2 regions of the Pseudomonas sp. GW821-FHT03C07 genome follow, and region 2 is predicted to be linked to the other one. Evidence: predicted binding sites of a transcription regulator. Region 2 holds the regulator's gene; the other holds the start of a gene.
The links. Region 2 encodes sigma-54, which starts transcription at its own class of promoters, with help from an activator protein. Its sites were predicted from a motif close to ANTGGCATNNANNTTGCTNT; they were not measured.
Positions count from the first base shown of each region.

Region 1: a site for sigma-54 is predicted at 1,812-1,831, ahead of AC07VG_RS03575 (pilin). Genes of this name have one in related genera too.

Region 1 covers NZ_JBWKUQ010000002.1:65,034-68,450, reverse strand. Annotated here, with positions in the region: gene AC07VG_RS03580 (tetratricopeptide repeat protein) at 1-1,243, opposite strand, end outside; gene AC07VG_RS03575 (pilin) at 1,359-1,766, opposite strand; gene pilB (type IV-A pilus assembly ATPase PilB) at 1,982-3,417, shown strand, end outside.
Region 2 covers NZ_JBWKUQ010000012.1:51,467-54,883, reverse strand. Annotated here, with positions in the region: gene ptsN (PTS IIA-like nitrogen regulatory protein PtsN) at 1-371, opposite strand, end outside; gene hpf (ribosome hibernation-promoting factor, HPF/YfiA family) at 381-686, opposite strand; gene AC07VG_RS21795 (RNA polymerase factor sigma-54) at 813-2,309, opposite strand; gene lptB (LPS export ABC transporter ATP-binding protein) at 2,497-3,222, opposite strand; gene lptA (lipopolysaccharide transport periplasmic protein LptA) at 3,222-3,417, opposite strand, start outside.

The DNA.
Region 1 (3,417 bases), on a different contig from region 2:
GTGCAGCCTCACTCCATACGAAAAATGGCGTGGACAATGACAGCAAGCGGTCATAAGAAAGCCCAAAAAAGTAAAGCCCAAAAACGGGAACCAAGGTCACAACGTAGATACGCTTAAGGCGCCGGAGTGCCAATGCCAAAGCAATAAACACGCCGGGAACCCAAAGATAGCTACGATAAAGTACAAAAGGCTCTTGCAAGCGAACCGTGACCAACTCGGTTGAAAATAGCACCCAAGGGAACAGCAATGCAAAACCCAGAAGTCCTTTGCTCCCGCCACGAATAAGCAACATAAAGGCCGAAGCCCCATAGATAATAAATCCTGCGACTCCAGCCCAAATCCACCATACAGCGTAACTCAAAGGAAAAGGCACCCGCAGATCCAGTCCCATTGTTTTGCCCTGAGGTAAAACCAAAACGGAAAGATACTTGAAAAACAGAGTTACCTGATTCAAAACACTCAACAGATAAAGTGAGCCGTCAGGCTGGAACTTTTCGTCGCTCAGCACTTCATCGCTCATGATTTCGTAAGCATGGCCAATCACACCTTTTGACCACAACACCACTGAAATAGCAATCAGGCCTTGAACCAATAAGACTGAACATATCTCTCTGGAGCTCAGAGCAGAATAGAACCGACTGCGGCGATGCAATACCCATAACAAAAAACACAGTACCGGTAGCATTACAGCATGTTCTTTAGCATACAACGACAACAATACACATAGACAGGAAACCCAGAGTGCCCAACGTTTTCCCTCAAGCCCCTGCCAAAAAGCCCATAGTGCAAGTAAGGCAAAGAGCGTTGCACAGACTATGGTCCGCTGAATGAGATACCCTTGAGTCAGGATGGCCAGTGGGTGTATGGAAAATAAAACAGCGATGACAAATGCAGCAGCATCGACACTCAGAAAAAAAGCCCCCTGTGAGTCTAGCTTTTTCAAAAACTGACGCGACAATCCAAACAATGCAAAAGCTGTACAGCCATGAAGAAAAAGGTTCTCTACTCTCAGCCAGACAATTTTATCACTGAGGTAGACAAAGCTAGCCGCCAGAGAATCATACACCCACTCCCTAGGAGAGAAGCGGAAGCCTCTGGCCAGTAGCTCTGCGGGCGCACCCAGCCTAAAAAATGGCTCATCATCAAAAACCAGATCATTATTGAGAAATGGTAAACACAGCACAAGCAGCAAACCAACCGCCAACACTGACAATAACAGAAAGCCAAAGCGCCGCGATACCATAGAATTCTCTACACTTAAAATTATTTAATCCACCCCATACTAAAAGCCAGCATTCTCAAAGAAAATGCTGGCTTCATTTACGGCTTCTTTCAATAACCCGAGTCGACGTCACTCCTTACTTACAGAACCCAGCAGCAAGGCAATCACCTGTTTGAGCCCAAGTAATTGCGCCATTCACCATAGTTGGGGTCAGAATAAAAGTATGTGAACCTGCAGCAGAGGTACCCGACATACTAATCACACCGTTCGTTACTGTCATACCACTGGCCAAACTGCCTGTCGCGGCAGCAGCAGCCGGAATACCTTGGGTGCTAGTGCTGCAACCGGCTCCGTTCGTGTTTCCAAGATCGCTCATACAGACGCCTACGGCAGCTTTGTAGCCATCCGCAATCGAAATCACTTCGGCAAACCGCGCTTTCTGCGTGTAGGTGTTATAGGCCGGCAACGCAATCGCCGCCAAAATACCAATAATCGCTACAACGATCATCAGTTCGATCAAGGTGAAACCCTTTTGAGCGTTCATATTTCGTCTCCAGACGTGAGCAAAGGCGTGATGACTCGACTAGCCAAAGCACAGCCCGTGCCATTTCTCTGCGGCACGCCAGCGTAGTCCTTTCAGGTCCAGACCTCTGCTCCAGAACAACAGAACATGACATTTTTTGTCACTTTCTCTCCCCCGATTTGGCACTATCGCCCGACTACGCTATAAGACTCCGACTGTTTGCGTTTGGTGCTCAAATGAACGATATCGCCCTTTCCGGTCTGGCCAAGCAACTGGTTGCCGCCGAGCTGATTACCGACAAGAACGCTCAGCAGGCGTATCAACAGGCCCAGCGCACTCGGGTGTCTCTCGTCAGCTATCTGGTCCAGAACAAACTGGTCAAGAGCCGCCAGGTCGCGGAAATTGCCTCGGAGCATTTCGGTGTCGCCTTGCTCGACCTGAGCTGCCTCGACAAAGAGAGCCAGCCCAAAGGCCTGGTCAGCGAAAAGCTGATCCGCCAGCATCACGTCCTGCCACTTTGGCGGCGTGGCAATAAATTGTTCGTAGGCATTTCCGACCCCAGCAATCACCAGGCTATCACCGATATCCAGTTCAGCACCGGTCTCACGACCGAGGCCATCCTGGTAGAGGACGACAAGCTCGCCGATGCCATCGACAAGTTTTTCGACAGTAACAGCGGCGGCTTTGAAGAGATGGGGGACGTCGACCTCGAAGGCCTGGATATCGAGTCGGTCGATGAGAACAAGAAGAACGAACAGATCGCCGGCCAGGATGCCGACGATGCCCCCGTGGTGCGTTTCGTCAACAAGATGTTGCTGGATGCCATCAAAGGTGGCTCTTCGGACTTGCACTTCGAGCCCTATGAAAAGGTCTACCGCGTTCGCCTGCGTACCGACGGAATCCTGCGCGAAGTGGCCAAACCGCCGATCCATCTCGCCAGCCGTATCGCCGCACGCCTGAAAGTCATGGCCAGCATGGATATCTCCGAGCGCCGTAAACCCCAGGACGGACGCATCAAGATGCGTATCTCGAAGACCAAGGCTATCGACTTCCGGGTCAACACCCTGCCGACGCTGTGGGGCGAAAAAGTCGTGATGCGGATCCTCGACCCGTCCAGCGCCCAGATGGGGATTGATGCACTCGGGTATGAGCCGGACCAGAAAGCACTCTATATGGCAGCCCTGAAACAACCGCAGGGCATGATTCTGGTCACCGGCCCGACCGGCTCGGGTAAAACCGTTTCGCTCTACACCGGCCTGAATATCCTCAACACCGTGGACATCAACATCTCCACCGCCGAAGACCCGGTGGAAATCAATATGGAAGGCATCAACCAGGTCAACGTCAACCCGAAACAGGGCCTGGACTTTGCTCAGGCGCTACGCTCATTTCTGCGCCAGGACCCGGACGTTATCATGGTCGGTGAGATCCGCGACCTGGAAACCGCCGAGATCGCCATCAAGGCCGCCCAGACCGGCCACATGGTCCTCTCAACCCTGCACACCAACAGCGCGGCGGAAACCCTGACCCGCCTGCACAATATGGGCATTCCCGGTTTCAACATCGCCACTTCGATAAACCTGATCATCGCCCAACGGCTGGCACGAAAACTGTGCAGCTACTGCAAGAAGGAAATCGATATCCCCGAAGAAGCCCTGATCAAGGAGGGTTT
Region 2 (3,417 bases):
ATGCTGGCAATCTGCCGTAGCAGCTCCAGGTGGGCATCGGTGGCGGCTTCCGGGACCAGCAGGACGAACAGCAGGTCAACCGGCGCGCCGTCGATGGCATCGAAATCGATGGGGGCGTCCAGATGCATCAGGGCGCTGATGGGTGCCACGCAACCCTTCAGGCGGCAGTGCGGGATGGCAATGCCATTGCCGAAACCGGTCGAGCCGAGTTTTTCCCGCGCGATCAGGCTGTCGAAGACATCCTGCATCGCCAGATAAGGAACTTCCTGGCTGATCAGGTTGGCAATTTGCTCGAGGGCTTTCTTTTTACTGCCGCCCGGCACGTTCACCAAGGAACGGCCGGGGGTCAGGATGCTTTCAAGTCGGATCATGGATGGGTATCAGCGACCTGTACCTTGGAGCAGGTGCAGGTTCTTTTCCTTATGCTTTTTCAGTTGTCGGTCCAACTTGTCGGTAAGCAGGTCGATCGCCGCATACATGTCGTCATGCTCGGCGTTGGCGACCACTTCACCGCCGTGGATATGCAAGGTGGCTTCGATTTTCTGCTTCAGTTTTTCGACGGCCATGGTCACCTGTACGTTGGTGATCTTGTCGAAATGACGCTCCAGTCGGTCGAGTTTCTCGCCGATGTAAGCACGCAGGGGTTCGGTCACTTCCAGTTGGTGTCCACTGATATTGACTTGCATACAGCTTCTCCTTCGTTGCCAGTGCATAACGCGGCAGGCGATTGCCTGCCACAGTGCTACGCCCTGAAAGTCACCGATCGGCGACTTTCAGAAAGCAGCCCAGACGCTGTAACGCGGCCCCGTCCACTACATCAGTCGCTTCCGCTCGCTGGAGGGGGCGATCCCCAGGGACTCACGGTATTTGGCGACGGTACGACGGGCCACCTGAATGCCTTGTGCCTCCAGTAAACCAGCGATCTTGCTGTCACTCAACGGCTTTTTCTGATTTTCCGCTGCAACCAGTTTCTTGATGATCGCGCGGATCGCCGTGGACGAGCATTCGCCGCCTTCGGAGGTGCTGACGTGGCTGGAGAAAAAGTATTTCAGTTCATAGATACCGCGGGGGGTATGCATGAATTTTTGCGTGGTCACCCGGGAAATCGTCGATTCGTGCATGCCCACCGCTTCGGCGATGTCATGCAGGACCAACGGTTTCATCGCCTCGTCACCGTACTCCAGGAAGCCGCGCTGGTGCTCGACGATCTGGGTGGCGACCTTCATCAGGGTTTCGTTGCGGCTCTGCAGGCTCTTGATGAACCAGCGAGCTTCCTGCAACTGGTTGCGCATGAAGGTGTTGTCGGCGCTGGTGTCGGCACGCCGGACAAAACCGGCGTACTGCGGGTTGACCCGCAGGCGGGGTACCGATTCCTGGTTCAGTTCCACCAGCCAGCGCTCGTTGTCCTTGCGCACGATCACGTCCGGCACCACGTATTCGGCTTCGCTGGACTCGATTTGCGAGCCCGGGCGCGGGTTGAGGCTCTGGACCAGTTCGATGACCTGGCGCAGTTCGTCTTCCTTGAGCTTCATGCGCCGCATCAACTGGCTGTAGTCGCGGCTGCCGAGCAGATCGATGTAGTCGCTGACCAGGCGCTGGGCTTCGGCCAGCCAAGGCGTGCGGGCCGACAGCTGGCGCAGTTGCAGCAACAGGCATTCGCCGAGGTTGCGCGCGCCGATGCCGGCCGGTTCGAATTGCTGGATGCGATGCAGCACCGCTTCGATCTCGTCCAGCTCGATATCCAGCTCCGGGTCGAAGGCGTCGAGGATTTCCTCGAGGGTCTCGTCCAGGTAGCCCTGATTGTTGATGCAGTCGATCAGGGTTACGGCGATCAGCCGGTCGGTGTCGGACATCGGTGCCAGGTTCAGTTGCCAGAGCAGGTGGCTCTGCAGGCTCTCGCCGACCGAGGTGCGGGTGGTGAAGTCCCACTCGTCGTCATCGTTGCTTGGCAGGCTGCTGGCGCTGGTCTGGTAGACATCTTCCCAGGCGGTGTCGACGGGCAGCTCGTTGGGAATGCGCTCGTTCCAGTCGCCTTCCTCGAGATTGTCCACCGTCGGCGCGGTTTCCTGCTGGTAGGACGGTTCTTCGACCTCGGTGTTGGGTTTGTGCTCGGCGTTGTCGGCCAGCGGGTCGGTATTGTCGAAGTCGTCGCCTTCTTCCTGGCGTTCGAGCATCGGATTGGACTCCAGGGCCTCCTGGATTTCCTGCTGAAGGTCCAGGGTCGACAATTGGAGCAGGCGGATGGCCTGTTGCAGCTGCGGTGTCATCGTCAGCTGCTGGCCCATTCTCAGGACTAGCGATGGTTTCATGGCAGGGGCTTAACACCTTATTCGCCGGCGCGCATGCGCCATCCACTCTACAGGGCGCCGGGGCGCCAAACATAAGCAAATTATATGCCTGAAACCCGAGCCTTTGCCTAGAGCGTTGTAACAATAAAAATTGTGTGGTTTTTATTGAACGGGGCGCGCTCTGGCGCTTGATCCTTTGCCTCGATGTTTACAGGCGGAATTCGTGGCCCAGGTAGACTTCCTTGACCAGTTCGTTGGCCAGGATGGTGGCCGAATCGCCTTCGGCAATCAGCTGTCCATCATTGACGATATAGGCGGTTTCGCAGATGTCCAAGGTCTCGCGGACGTTGTGGTCGGTGATCAATACACCGATGCCCTTGGCCTTGAGGTGATAGATGATCTGTTTGATATCGCCTACGGAAATCGGGTCAACCCCGGCGAAGGGTTCGTCGAGCAGGATGAATTTCGGCGCGGTGGCCAGGGCGCGGGCAATTTCCACGCGACGCCGTTCGCCACCAGACAGGCTCATACCGAGGTTATCGCGGATGTGGCTGATGTGGAATTCCTGCAGCAGGCTTTCCAGCTCCTTGCGGCGAGCGTTCTTGTCGATGTCCTTGCGGGTCTCGAGGATTGCCATGATGTTGTCCGCCACCGACAGTTTGCGGAAAATCGACGCTTCCTGGGGCAGGTAGCCGATCCCGGCGCGCGCGCGGCCGTGCATGGGCTGGTGGCTGACGTCCTGGTCGTCGATCAGCACGCGACCCTGGTCGGCCTGAACCAGACCGACGATCATGTAGAAGCAGGTGGTCTTGCCGGCACCGTTGGGGCCGAGCAAGCCGACGATCTGCCCGCTGTCGATCGACAGGCTGACATCACGCACCACCTGGCGACTTTTGTAGGCCTTGGCCAGATGCTGGGCTTTCAGGGTTGCCATTACTGCGCCTTCTGCTGTTCGGTTTTCTGCTTCGGCTGGATGACCATGTCGATGCGTGGGCGCGGTGCGGTGATCGCGCTACCGTTGGCGCGACCGGCCTGGGCAATCTGCTTCACCGTGTCGTAGACGATTTTCTCGCCTTCGGTGGTGTTGCCGTCGTTGATCACCTTGGCCTTGTCGATCAGGATGATGCGG